Regions from separate parts of the Brevibacillus brevis NBRC 100599 genome, predicted to be linked through region 2. Evidence: a T-box and tRNA genes for the amino acid it is inferred to sense, from the RefSeq annotation. Region 2 holds a T-box; the other holds one or more tRNA genes.
What was found. The T-box of region 2 lies ahead of BBR47_RS09420 (valine--tRNA ligase). A T-box ahead of a tRNA ligase gene usually reads a tRNA of that ligase, here a tRNA-Val.
Positions count from the first base shown of each region.

Region 1: it has a tRNA-Val gene. The T-box ahead of BBR47_RS09420 (valine--tRNA ligase) is inferred to sense a tRNA for this amino acid. The anticodon was not compared.

Region 1 covers NC_012491.1:4,102,458-4,108,931, reverse strand. The annotation lists gene BBR47_RS19675 (helix-turn-helix transcriptional regulator) at 1-312, opposite strand, end outside; gene BBR47_RS19670 (RtcB family protein) at 493-1,929, shown strand; gene BBR47_RS19665 (hypothetical protein) at 2,210-2,752, shown strand; gene thiM (hydroxyethylthiazole kinase) at 2,718-3,527, shown strand; tRNA gene BBR47_RS19655 (tRNA-Ser) at 4,414-4,506, shown strand; tRNA gene BBR47_RS19650 (tRNA-Glu) at 4,515-4,588, shown strand; tRNA gene BBR47_RS19645 (tRNA-Val) at 4,622-4,697, shown strand; tRNA gene BBR47_RS19640 (tRNA-Leu) at 4,707-4,793, shown strand; tRNA gene BBR47_RS19635 (tRNA-His) at 4,811-4,886, shown strand; gene BBR47_RS19630 (glyoxalase superfamily protein) at 4,972-5,337, opposite strand; gene BBR47_RS19625 (EamA family transporter) at 5,704-6,474, opposite strand, start outside.
Region 2 covers NC_012491.1:1,914,238-1,920,711, reverse strand. The annotation lists gene BBR47_RS09425 (bifunctional folylpolyglutamate synthase/dihydrofolate synthase) at 1-1,192, opposite strand, end outside; gene BBR47_RS09420 (valine--tRNA ligase) at 1,236-3,908, opposite strand; T-box leader at 3,966-4,207, opposite strand; gene BBR47_RS09415 (STAS domain-containing protein) at 4,266-4,592, opposite strand; gene BBR47_RS09410 (ATP-binding protein) at 4,700-5,938, opposite strand; gene BBR47_RS09405 (PP2C family protein-serine/threonine phosphatase) at 5,966-6,474, opposite strand, start outside.

The DNA of each region.
Region 1 (6,474 bases), 2.2 Mb from region 2:
CTTTTCCAAGATGTGCGAAAGTCGCTCTACTTCCGAATCCTTCAATGATTTCGCATGGTACAAAAACATCAAGAAATTGTCCGTCACCTCAAAATAGTTGTAACGAAGCTGCGTGTAATACTCTTTTTTCTCCTCATCGCCGACATGCTGATAAAAGGTCGATTGGATGTCCTTCAGCTTTTTCATCGTTTTATCAAGCGTATGAACGGAGATCCCGAGTCGCTCGGCTAACTGTTGCCGATTGTAGGCACCAGCGGTTAAAAACAGGAGACGGAGCAATTGCAGCTCTTTGTCAAAGCTTTCGCGTGCCATTACACTCATCCTTATTCACTCGTCATTTATTTCCAAATTAGTCCTCATATTACGAAGAGGCTTAAGAGAAGTCAATGAGAAAGTGAGGTTCGTAATACTTTTACCATGTTCAAATCACATGCGCAGATGGAAAATAAGGGTATGAAAAACAGCGAGCTGTGAGAGACAGGAGAAATAATGATGAAAACAATTTTGCATGGAAACAACCATCGTGAAGTGAAGCTGGAGCATGGAAATGTGCACGTTTTTGCGAATGACGAAGTCTTTGCGAGCTTCGGTGAACGCGTATACCAAATGGCAGACAATAATTTGCGTATTCCGCGAAATGTTTATTTTTCGTATACCCCTGATGCGCATGTAGGCGTTGGGACTTGCATTGGGACGACAGCGGTTTGGAATCTTTCGGATGGATTTGTCTCGCCATCCATCGTCGGATCAGACATTGGATGTGGAATGCGTCTGCATCTGACTCCCTTGCATCGAGACGACCTCAAAGACAAGAGCCTAAAGCGGGCATTGATCGAAGCGATCGAAGCGTACGTCCCGACAAACGAGCGGGGAAATACGCATTTTACGGATATTCGCTTGGAGGAAGTGGTGAAGCATGGCTTACAAGGACTGCCGAGCAACTACATTCCAGACACAGAAGCAGCGCCTGACACCTTTAGCCGTTCTTTCTCGCATGTGGAAAAGTACACATTTGAATTCGACCATTCCTTCCTGGAGCAAATACCGCAAAAATCTTGGAGTCGTGCCTGGGGCCAGTTGGGAACATTAGGGGGCGGTAACCACTTTATTGAAATCCAGCATATCGAGATCGCGGAGGAGAACAGGGAAATTGCCAAAGCGTGGGGACTGTTCGACGGCCAGGTCGTCATCATGATTCATTCCGGTTCGCGGGCGTGGGGGGCTATGTTAGGGAGGGATTACACCAAAAGCTTCAAGGAAGTTATGTACAAATGGGGGATTCATAATCCCGAGCCAAGCCTGGTGTATGCTCCGATCCAAAGCGAGGAAGGGCAACAGTATTTGAATTTGATGTACTCCGCGCTGAACTTTGCGGTAACGAATCGGCATATGATTGGATTTTCAGTAGAGCAGGCGTTTCGCGATATTTTTGGTAGAGAGACGCGTACACCAGTCCTGTATGATCTGATGCATAATTACGCCTTGAAAGAATCCCATCGCAATACGCCGGTGCTCGTCCACCGCAAAGGAGCGACAAAGGCGTTGCCAGCAGGCCATTTCCAAAATCCGAAGGCTTACCGTAAAACGGGACATCCAGCATTGATTCCAGGTTCTATGGGAACATCGTCCTATATCATGGTTGGATCGGAGGCTGGCGCCAAAAACTTTTATTCGATCTGTCATGGTGCAGGGCGTGTTCGTTCCCGCAAAGCAACCAAGGAGCTTGTGACCATCGATCAATTCGAGCAGGCAATGCGCGTGGGACAGGAAGATGAGATCATGGTGAATCACCGTTCGCTCGCTTCCATCCTTGATGAATGCCCGCAAGCCTATAAAGATGTGGATCAAATCATTGATTCCGTTGTGGGAGCAAATCTTGCCTCTGTCGTAGCAAAATGTAACCCTCTTATTGCCATAAAAGGAGTATAATGAAGAGTGGCTTCCTGAAAATTTTGGGGGAGCCACCTTTTGTGATTTAACTTACACTAAAATACAGGAATTAAATTGTGAACAAATTGCTGAAAAGTTTCAAAAAATAGGTTCGAATGTAACATAAATTGCATCGCTTCCTCAACCGATACCAAAAGAGAGACAAAATAGGGGAGATAGGGGAACAGATATGCCTACATACTATTACTTCACCTGCCTAAAATGCCGAACCCGGGGGGGAGTTTTCGGCGAACAGGCCTGGGGCTGGGGAAACTTTGACATGATCGAGTCCTTCAAATACCTGGCTCACCACATCCGTACTTGCGGAGAAAATTCGATTCGCGTGATTTCTGAGGATGTAGATGATTATGTAGATCAGCTACACGGAGAGTACAACACCTTCCTTGAGCAAACGAAGCATATATTTCCGCATTCCAAGGATTGGGAGTTCCTTGATCGATGGAAAACACTAAAAGTAGAAGAAATGAAGCTAAAATGGGTCGAGGAAAACCGGATCATGCATCCAGATGATCGGATGAAAATATGCGGAGTGCTTGATGCCGTGGATATCTTGAAAGAAGGGGCGGGAAGAGTCTCGTTCAGTGCTAGTGTGACGGATGATGATGGGAAGGTGTGGAAAATCGTAGCGAATATGCGCGAATTACCCATCTTAAAACACACGTATATCATCATTGGCGTCATACAAGAGCATTCTATATTAGGAGAAGTCATCGAGGTGTACAAGATGATTCCACGAGTCTCTGTTCAGGAGGAAAGGGGTAACGATCATGATTCTGGAGACAATCGGGCAATTACTAATTAAAGTGCGCGAGGAAAATCCACTCGTTCATAACATAACGAACGTAGTTGTCACAAACTTTACAGCGAACGGCTTGTTAGCTCTCGGTGCATCCCCTGTCATGGCGTACGCCAAACAAGAGGTGGCAGATATGGCGAAGATCGCCGGAGCTCTTGTATTGAATATAGGGACATTGAATGAGCACGAGATCGAAGCGATGTTGATCGCAGGAAAATCCGCGAATCAGCATGGAGTGCCTGTTTTGTTTGATCCGGTGGGAGCGGGAGCAACATCGTATCGAACCGAAACAAGTCAACGTCTTGCGCAGGAACTCGACCTTGCTTTCATTAGAGGAAATGCTGCCGAGGTTGCGAATGTCATCGGGGAGCGCTGGGAGATTAAAGGTGTAGATGCGAAGGAAGCTGGCGGAGATGTCGAGGACCTAGCGAGAGCAGCAGCGAAAAAACTAAGAACAATCGTTGCGATTACGGGCAAGGTCGACGTTATTTCGGACGGAGAAAAGACTTACTCGATCCATAATGGTCATCCAATCTTAACAAAGGTGACCGGAACAGGCTGTTTGTTAACGTCTGTTATGGGAGCGTTTGCAGCCATTGCAAAAGACAAGCTGATCGCAGGAGCTGCGGCATTGGTATGCTACGGTGTTGCTGCTCAGCTGGCAGCCGAGAAAGCAGCAGAAGTAGGTCCAGGCAGTTTCCAAATCGAATTTTTGAATGCCTTGCATAACTTGACCGCAGAGGATGTTCGCCGTCTTGGATACATCGAAAAAAGGGAATAAAAATTCCCCTTTAAAAAAGGGGAGAAAAATGGCCGTAGAGCGATTAAGCTAGATATGTTAGACAGTAGCTGTAATTTCGTAGTGAATAAGACAGCAGCTTCTTCTGGTGCTCTGAGAGTGATAGGAATATAAATTCAACGTGATCATCATCGTATGGACGGACATAAAAACGGGAAATACCATGACAAATAATTTCTCTCTTTAACGTCAGTGCAACACTGGCGTCTGTTCGTATGTGCAATTCCACGTTGCGTACCCTCCTTGGACATTCAATAGAGTACCAAAAAAATACAAGGAAAAACAAGGTAATTATGTCTGAATCATGTCCAAGTTGTTACCGTTTTTTGGATGAAAACTGACAAGGAAAACGATTCAGAAAAGGCTAGCGAGGATTGCTGGGAAAGCACCCTGTACGAGAGAAAAAATTCGAGATGATTCCGGCCATTCTCCCTTTTTCCGTTGTGTTGTTTACTTTATTTCGAAGGCAGCGTACGAGCTCCTGATCGCAGTGACAAGAGAAATAGCCGTGCTTTACATAGCATTCATCATGCCTCTTGCAGCATCTGTCGACATTATCAATTGGCGCGGCCGGCCCGGAGCATCCAGGCCCACACCAGTTTCCGTACAAACAGGGGAAGCCTACTGAACGGCGTTTTCTTTTTGACAACGAACATCACTCCGTCTTGTAAAGGAATACTACTTGTATCATATTGAACAAGAAGGGAAGTTGCTTTAGGCAATCTCCCTTTTTTCGTTTCGATAGATAATCGCCTGACATGAATGGCTCGGAGATGGACAAAGGGAAAAACTTTCAAAATATCACTTGATATCATGTTGTGAATATGATAGATTAATTCTTGCCGAAGCGAACGCTTGCATGCTCAATGGATGGATGTCCGAGCGGCCGAAGGAGCACGATTGGAAATCGTGTAGGCGGTGTCGAACCGTCTCGTGGGTTCAAATCCCACTCCATCCGCCATCTTACTTGGCCCGTTGGTGAAGCGGTTTAACACAGCAGCCTTTCACGCTGTCATACAGGGGTTCGAATCCCCTACGGGTCACTTAGAAAAATCCCTACATCTTGTAGGTGATTTGGAGGCTTAGCTCAGCTGGGAGAGCATCTGCCTTACAAGCAGAGGGTCGGCGGTTCGATCCCGTCAGCCTCCACCATTTTTATATGCGGTCGTGGCGGAATTGGCAGACGCGCTAGATTCAGGTTCTAGTGGTGGCAACACCGTGGAGGTTCAAGTCCTCTCGACCGCACCAAGCAAACCCTATATATGGCGGTCGTGGCGAAGGGGTTAACGCACCGGATTGTGGCTCCGGCACTCGTGGGTTCAAGTCCCATCGATCGCCCCATCTATTTATGTTCAAAATGTAAAAATGAAATAGCCCAGCGGTGGCTCCTGTAAAGGAACTCCGGCTGGGCTTTCTTTGTATTTGTTTACGAGTGATCAGGCTGATAAAAGTGAAGGCGATTGCCAAAAGGATCGGTCACGCTCACTTCACGCGTTCCCCACGGCGTCTCCTCTAAACCAGGACGAGCATACTTGTACTCTTGGCGCAACAGGGACTGATGAAAAAGCTCAATGTCCTCTACCTGTACGCGGATCGCTGAGCCAGGACAAGCATCCCCGTGATGCTCAGACAGATGAAGTGTGCACGATGGAGAGGAAATTTGCATGTATAAAGGAAAATGATCCTCGTAACGATGCTCCCAATCAATTTGAAAACCTAGAAAATCCACGTAAAACTCTCTTGCCTTCTCAACATCAAACATACGAAAAATCGGCGTGATAATCTGATTCATTTGTCTAGACACCTCCGGATTGTATGGAGGGAGGCGAGGTGCATCCCTTCGTGAAAAATCGTTCGGACAAGCACTTGTGAAATCGTATGCATGCCAGATTCCGTTGCGGGAAACTCTGCTTCTAATCGATCCTTGTAAGCGGCTTGTATCTTCTGAGGTTGTTCTTGTAATAAGGAGACGAGCACGGCGAGTTTCGGTGGCTGCGTATCCCAATCAGCAGGCTTTCCCCCTAGAGTGGCAGTCTTTGTAAATAAATTCGAGTCAAAGATTCTACCTTCCTTCCATAAAAAGAGGGAGCATCATCAAAAAAAGCGTGCAGAGCCAATTCGTCTGCACGCTTTTTGTATGCGGTTATAAGAAACGGCGCTACATTCTTTCCTGCTCGAGGTCGTGAGAAGGGGAGAATAGTTTCCGCCATTTTACTTGGGGTACGCAGATGGCAGCAAGGATCATGAATACGCCACCCCATTGCGGGAGAGAGACAGTCTCTTGAAGTACGAAGCTCGACAAGAGCACGACGGTGGGTAGCTCGACTGCACTTAAAATGGTAGCCAGTCCATTGCCGATCCGTGGTACACCGACAGCCAAACAGAAGATGGGAATGACCGAACCGAAGATCGCAACCAAAAGACCAAGCGGCAGCAAACCTTGCAGAAGCTGACCATTTACCAGGAAAGTTGGTGGATAAACGATCGAGAGCATCAGGGCAGCCATACTAATCGAAATCGCGCTTCGCAAGTAGGGGTCCATTCCTGGAAGAATTCGCCCGCTAAAGAAAATAACCAAGGCAAAGGTCGCGCCCGACATCAGACCGAAGATCAGTCCGACCATGTCTACACTCTGAATTCCGCTTTCGCTAAGTCCACTTGCAAGAACGGTCCCTGCTCCAAGCATAGCCAGAGACACCCATTTTTCAGCGGTCGGCCATTTGCGATCCACAATCGCCTCCAGCAAAACGCCGATCCAGGTAAACTGAAAGAGGAGAACGATTGCGAGCGAAGCAGAAACCCGGCTAACAGCCTGATGGTAAAAAAGACTGGTTGAGGCCATCATGAGGCTGGCTGGTGCCAAAAGCAACAAATACTTGAACGAAAACCGTTGCTTGGAGAAAAAGATGGCCATGACCGTCATGATCAA
Region 2 (6,474 bases):
CTAAAAACGACTCTTGTAAGCTATTGGCTTCGGCTGCACGCGGGAAGTCAAAGGTTGTCACATGCAGCTTTTTCATTTTTGACTTAACTGGTGCGAGCGACTCTGCCATTTTGGCGAGCGGCTTATCTGCCAATCCAGAAAAGAGCAAATGCAACTGTACTCCGTCCGGCAACAACCGATCCAGACTGCTTACAAGCGCCTCCATTCCTTCCTGATTGTGTGCCCCATCCAAGATAACCATTGGTCTTGGAGAGATGACTTCTAGACGACCAGGCCAACGCGTTTGTTGCAAACCACGAGATATTTCTTCTTCCTCCAGCAAGAAAGAGAAGTAATTTCGCAGGACATCGATAGTCATTAAAGCAACGGCTGCATTGGTTGTTTGGTGAATGCCATTCATGGTAAGACGGTAGGATGCTTCCGCACGACGGTGAATGCTTTTGTAACCAAACTGTTGATCACCCAGCTGCTCCTCTACCTGCTCTGCCTGGAAATGTTCACCTATATGATATAGCGTACTCTTCATTTGTCTCGCGCGCTCCTCAAAAACCGCGAGAAGTTCCGGCCTAACCTCACCTGTGACTACAGGAACACCCGGCTTGATAATCCCCGCTTTTTCCCGGGCAATATCTTCCAAGCTTTCTCCCAGCACTTGTGTATGGTCCATGCCGATATTCGTGATGACTGAAACAAGCGGAAGGACGACGTTCGTCGAATCCAATCGCCCGCCTAGTCCTGTTTCCCAAACGACTACCGCTGGTCTCGCCACTCTTGAAAAATAAAGAATGGCGATCAGCGTAATCACTTCAAATTCGGTAGGGGAACCATACTCTGTTTCTTGTTCGCATCGTTGCACCCACACCTTAACTTCATTCACCAGCTGCAATAGATCTTCTTCCGCAATCATGCTGCCGTTGTAACGGATGCGTTCACGGAAATCCACCAAATAGGGGGAGGTAAATGTACCTACACTATATCCGGCTTCCATCAGCATTTGCGTCAGGAATGCGCAGGTTGAACCTTTTCCATTGGTGCCAGCCACATGAATAAACGGGATTCTCCGCTCAGGATGTCCTACCTGCTCCAAAACCCACTGCATTCTCTCAAGCCCCGGCCGTTGACCGAACCTGAGCAGTCCATGCAGCCAGTCGAGCGCTTGGGTGTATTCTACAAACCCTTCTTCTGCATGCATACCACAATGCTCCATTCTCAAAAATATGCGATGGTATGGCGGATCATTCGCCCTTCAATTCAGCAAGTCGTGCAATCACCTTATCCCGCTTATCCATGTAGTCTGCCATCTTCGCTTTTTCCTCTTCGACTACTTTTTCAGGTGCCTTGGCCATAAATCCAGCATTGTTAAGCTTTTTCTCAATGCGCTCCACTTCGCCGTTGAGTGTCGCCACTTCTTTTTCCAGGCGCTTCAGCTCTTGCTCGATATCGATCAAGCCCGCCAGTGGAAGGAACAGTTCTGCTCCCGTGATCACGGAAGACATCGCTTTATCAGGCGTAGCCAGATCCAGGCTGATTTCCAGACGCTCAGGGTTGCAGAAACGAGTGAGATACTGCTCACCGCGTGTCAGTCGCTCAGCGGACAGTGCATCGCTTGGCTTGATCAAGAGCTCAATTTTCTTGGACATCGGTACGTTTACTTCAGCGCGGATGTTGCGTACGCTGCGGATGATATCCATCAACTGGTTCATTTCGCTTTCTGCTTCAGCAAACATCCATTGCTCGTTAACGGTTGGCCAAGGTGCTACTGTAATGCTCTCGCCTTGGTGCGGCAATGCCTGCCAAATTTCTTCCGTGATGAACGGCATGAACGGATGCAACAGCTTGAGCGTTTGATCCAGAACCGTTACCAGAACGGATTGGGTGGTTTTCTTCGCCGCTTCATCGGTACCGTACAATGGCAGCTTCGCCATCTCGATATACCAGTCACACAGGTCATCCCAAATGAAGTTGTAAAGCACACGGCCAGATTCACCGAATTCAAATGCATCAGACAGACGGGTTACATCTGCAATTGTTGCTTGCAGGCGGGAGAGAATCCATTTGTCTGGTGTAGACAACTCACCGCTCAAATCGATTTCCTCGTATTTGAAGTCAGTCAGGTTCATCAAGGCAAAACGGGACGCGTTCCAAATCTTGTTTGCGAAGTTGCGGTTTGCCTCCACCTTTTCCCAATAGAAGCGTTGGTCATTCCCTGGAGAGTTCCCGGTCGCCAGTGTGTATCGCAGTGCGTCCGCTCCGTACTTCTCGATTACTTCCATCGGATCGACACCGTTGCCGAGTGATTTGGACATTTTGCGGCCTTCGGAGTCGCGAATAATGCCGTGGATCAAAACGGATTCAAACGGACTTTTCCCGGTAAATTCAAGACCTGAGAACATCATACGTGCTACCCAGAAGAAGATGATATCGTAGCCTGTTACCAGGACATTCGTTGGATAGAAGTACTTCATGTCCTCGGATTCTTCTGGCCAGCCCAGCGTCGAGAACGGCCACAGACCAGAAGAGAACCATGTATCGAGAACGTCGTTGTCCTGCTCCAGCTTGTGGCTGTGGCAGCTTGGGCACTCAGTCACATCCGCACGAGATACAATCGTTTCGTTACAATCTCCGCAATACCATGCAGGAATTCGGTGACCCCACCAAAGCTGACGGGAGATGCACCAGTCACGGATGTTTTCAATCCAACGCAGGTAGTTCGTCTTGAAGCGCTCTGGGACAAACTTCACACTCTCAGGGCTATTTGCATTAGCCAGTGCTTCGTCAGCCAATGGCTGCATTTTTACGAACCATTGGGTAGAAAGGTATGGTTCTACGACTGCATCGCTGCGCTCACTATGTCCAACCTGATGAATATGCTCCTCAACCTTGAACATAACGCCTTGCTCCGTTAAGTCTTTGATGATTTGCTTGCGGCATGCAAAGCGATCCAAGCCTTTGTAGATACCGGCCAGCTCGTTCATCGTGCCCGTCTCATCCATGACAACGATTTGTGGCAACTGATGACGAAGACCCAATTCAAAGTCATTCGGATCGTGTGCTGGCGTAATTTTTACAGCGCCAGACCCAAACTCAGGATCAACGTAGTCATCTGCTACGATTGGAATTTCGCGTCCTACGATTGGCAAAATCACGGTTTTGCCGATCATGTCCTTGTAACGCTCATCTTCCGGATGTACCGCTACAGCCGTATCACCTAGCATCGTTTCAGGACGGGTTGTAGCTACTTCGATATAACCAGTGCCATCCGCCAATGGGTAACGCATGTGATGCAGCGCACCCTTTACTTCCTTGTAGATTACTTCAATATCGGACAAAGCCGTGCGGGCTGCAGGGTCCCAGTTAATGATGCGATTGCCGCGATAGATCAAGCCTTTTTCGTACAAGCGAACAAATACTTCGCGTACAGCTTGGGACAAGCCCTCATCCATGGTAAAACGCTCGCGGGAGTAATCCAGAGCAAGACCGAGTTTTTCCCACTGCTCACGAATATGCGAAGCGTAAATGTGCTTCCACTCCCATACCTTTTCCACGAATTTTTCGCGGCCCAGGTCATGACGAGAGATGCCTTCTTCTCGCAAGGTAGCCTCTACACGCGCTTGTGTTGCGATACCGGCGTGGTCCATACCTGGCAAGAACAAGGCGCTGTAGCCTTGCATACGCTTGGTACGCGTAATGATATCTTGCAAAGTCGTATCCAGTGCGTGGCCCAAATGCAATTTACCAGTAACGTTCGGCGGTGGAATAACAATCGTAAACGGACGTTTATTCGGGTCACGTTCTGCCTTGAAAAATTGTTTTTCGATCCAATACGGATACCATTTGTTCTCTGCTGCTTTTGGATCATAGTTTTTCGGCAGCAATTGGTCGATGTCGGTTGTTGGCTGTGTAGACATGTACGACTCCTCCTATTAGCATGGCTTGCTTTGCAAAAAATAAAAAAACCCTTCATCGCAAAGGACGAAAGGATTATTTTCGCGGTACCACCTTTGTTAACACACGATAAACGTCATGCTTATGGCGTGTTCACTCTGACAAGATAACGGTTGCGAACCGGTCTCGGCTAGGCACATGCTTTCACCGAAAAAACTCCTGGGCGACCTTCAGCCATTCATGACCTTAGAGAATCTCGCAGCTACTGATTCTCCTCTCTGCCAAGGCGTCCTGACTTACTCTTCCCACTCATCGTTCATATCGTATGTAGTTGTCTTATTGTTAGCTTTCACTATTATATACAATCACGCTGTTTGGCGTCAAACCCGGGTTTCGCCCACTTTTCCAACTGCAATGCCCAGTGCTTCGGTAAAACCGAGAACGCCCAAAATATCGAGAATTTCTTCTCGGACATTGACGATTTCTACCTGCTTGCCCATGGCCAACAGTTCTTTCGTGGTAAAAAACAGGCTTCCAATACCGGAAGAATCTACAAAGGAGACACCTTGAAAATCGACGGTAACGGATTGATTTCGCCCTCCATACTGCTGGAGCAATTCACCCACTCGATCTCCTACAGCCATGTCCAACTCTCCGACGAAAAACAATGTAGCTTGTCCGTTCGCCTCTGTTGCGCGGTAGTCCATGCTCAAACTCCTCTCAATAGGTATCGGTACACCCAATCTGCTCGTCCTTTTACTATATTACCCATTTTCATTCACTTGCAAACATTTGGCTTTTTGGAAATCGTTGCTTAACGCGAAAGGTTACATTCTAAAATTAGCTTTGTACCCGCCAGCGAGCTGCTCAAATATACACGATCACAGTATTGCAGGATCACGTGAAAGCCGGCACCAAGTGAGTGGCGTGTAGAAAATCCTTGTTGTAAGGTAGCACGCGGAATATCCTCGAGCAAAATTCCTTGGCCTTCATCATGGATCACAGCCCGGCACATCTGCCTGTCGTTCGATAAGTATAACGTGACCACACCGCCATTTCCGTGCTTCAACGTATTCGAAGCAGCTTCGTTGACCGCAACGAGAAACTGCAGCAATCGTTTATCAGAAATGCCTTGTGGTTCCAAGGCCTGCTTGAACAATTTACGCAGTTCTGCAAGCTGCTCCGGTAAACGGATATCGATCGCCAGGAGCTTATGCCCTTCCCGAAGCAAGAAAAATAATTCTTCATCACTAAGCAACAACAGCTTACCTTCTGTGACCACACCCAGAATATCTCTGTAGATCTCCCATTCCCGTCTTTTGCGTTTTCGTTCTTCTGCAATGACGGCGGTGACATCAATCAAGGCGATTCCACAGGTCCGATCTGGCAATACAGATGTGTATAATTCAAACACCTTTGTACCATCCGAGGTGACAATTTGCTCCCTCACAGGTCCGCCCGTTCCAGCCGCCTCTTCGACCAGTCGTTGCATTTCTCGCTCTACTTCCACACTTGCACGAGCGTCACCCAGCGGACGCACTTCCCCTTCATCGTAAAGATAGAGGAAAATGGTCTCGATCTGACGCAGTATGGATAGCTTTTGAATCTCTTGTTTGATTAATCGCCCCCGCTCGTCGTCTCGATCCTTCCAATGTAACAAGACGTCTGTAGGGTCCAATTCGCCACTCATGTGCCACGTGTGAAATTCTTCCAGAAGCAATCGCTCCAGGACATCTTCCCGTCGCAAAACCTTTTCGATATCGATAATGTGGTAAGGATCACCTGCTATACCACGCAATCCGCTACCGATAATTCGGAAATCATAGGCGAGCTCTATTTCTATGCGTCCGTGCAAATCATGCTCAGAACTGCTTAACCCAATGGTCGTCCGACTCACTGCTACCAGCTTCGCCTGGTACGATTCCATCGTTGCTAGGTTCGTCACCTTAACAGTGCGGGGCGGAACGACTTTATTCGCTGCACCGCCAGAACGTAGCGCGACAAGGCAATTATCACAAGTGGGATTGTCCGGACAACGCTCACACAAAATCACAGTTCATCCTCCTATTCACTGACGCAACTACACGAGGGCTATACTCTCTTCAGGCTCAAATTGAAGAATCAACACAGAAATATCATCCGTTTGTTGTCGCTGCTGTGTTATCTCCATTAAGTAGGACTCAACTCGATCCATCGACTCCTGCTTACTGTCACCAGGCATATGTAATAAGGAGGTTAGTTCTTCTAGCCAATGCCTGCTTCCTCGAAACTCATCTTTTCTCCCTGTATCAATCAAACCATCTGTGTAGAGTAATAGCATACCCTCTTCTTCTAAGGGTACCTCCTCCATTTGGTACGTGCTATCGGGCGAAAGCCCTAGGCCTACCCCACCCCTGCAGGCTAATACGGTTTGATTCGATTTGGACAAATAAAAAGGCTGAGGATGTCCTGCCCTGCTAAATCGAATTTTGTGTTCCACCTCATCATAGACAGCAACCAGCATCGTAATGTAAGAACGGGTTTTCACCAAATCTGCATAAAGCAACTGATTGAGTTTTTCCAAGATCTCATCCGGCAAATAGCTGGACT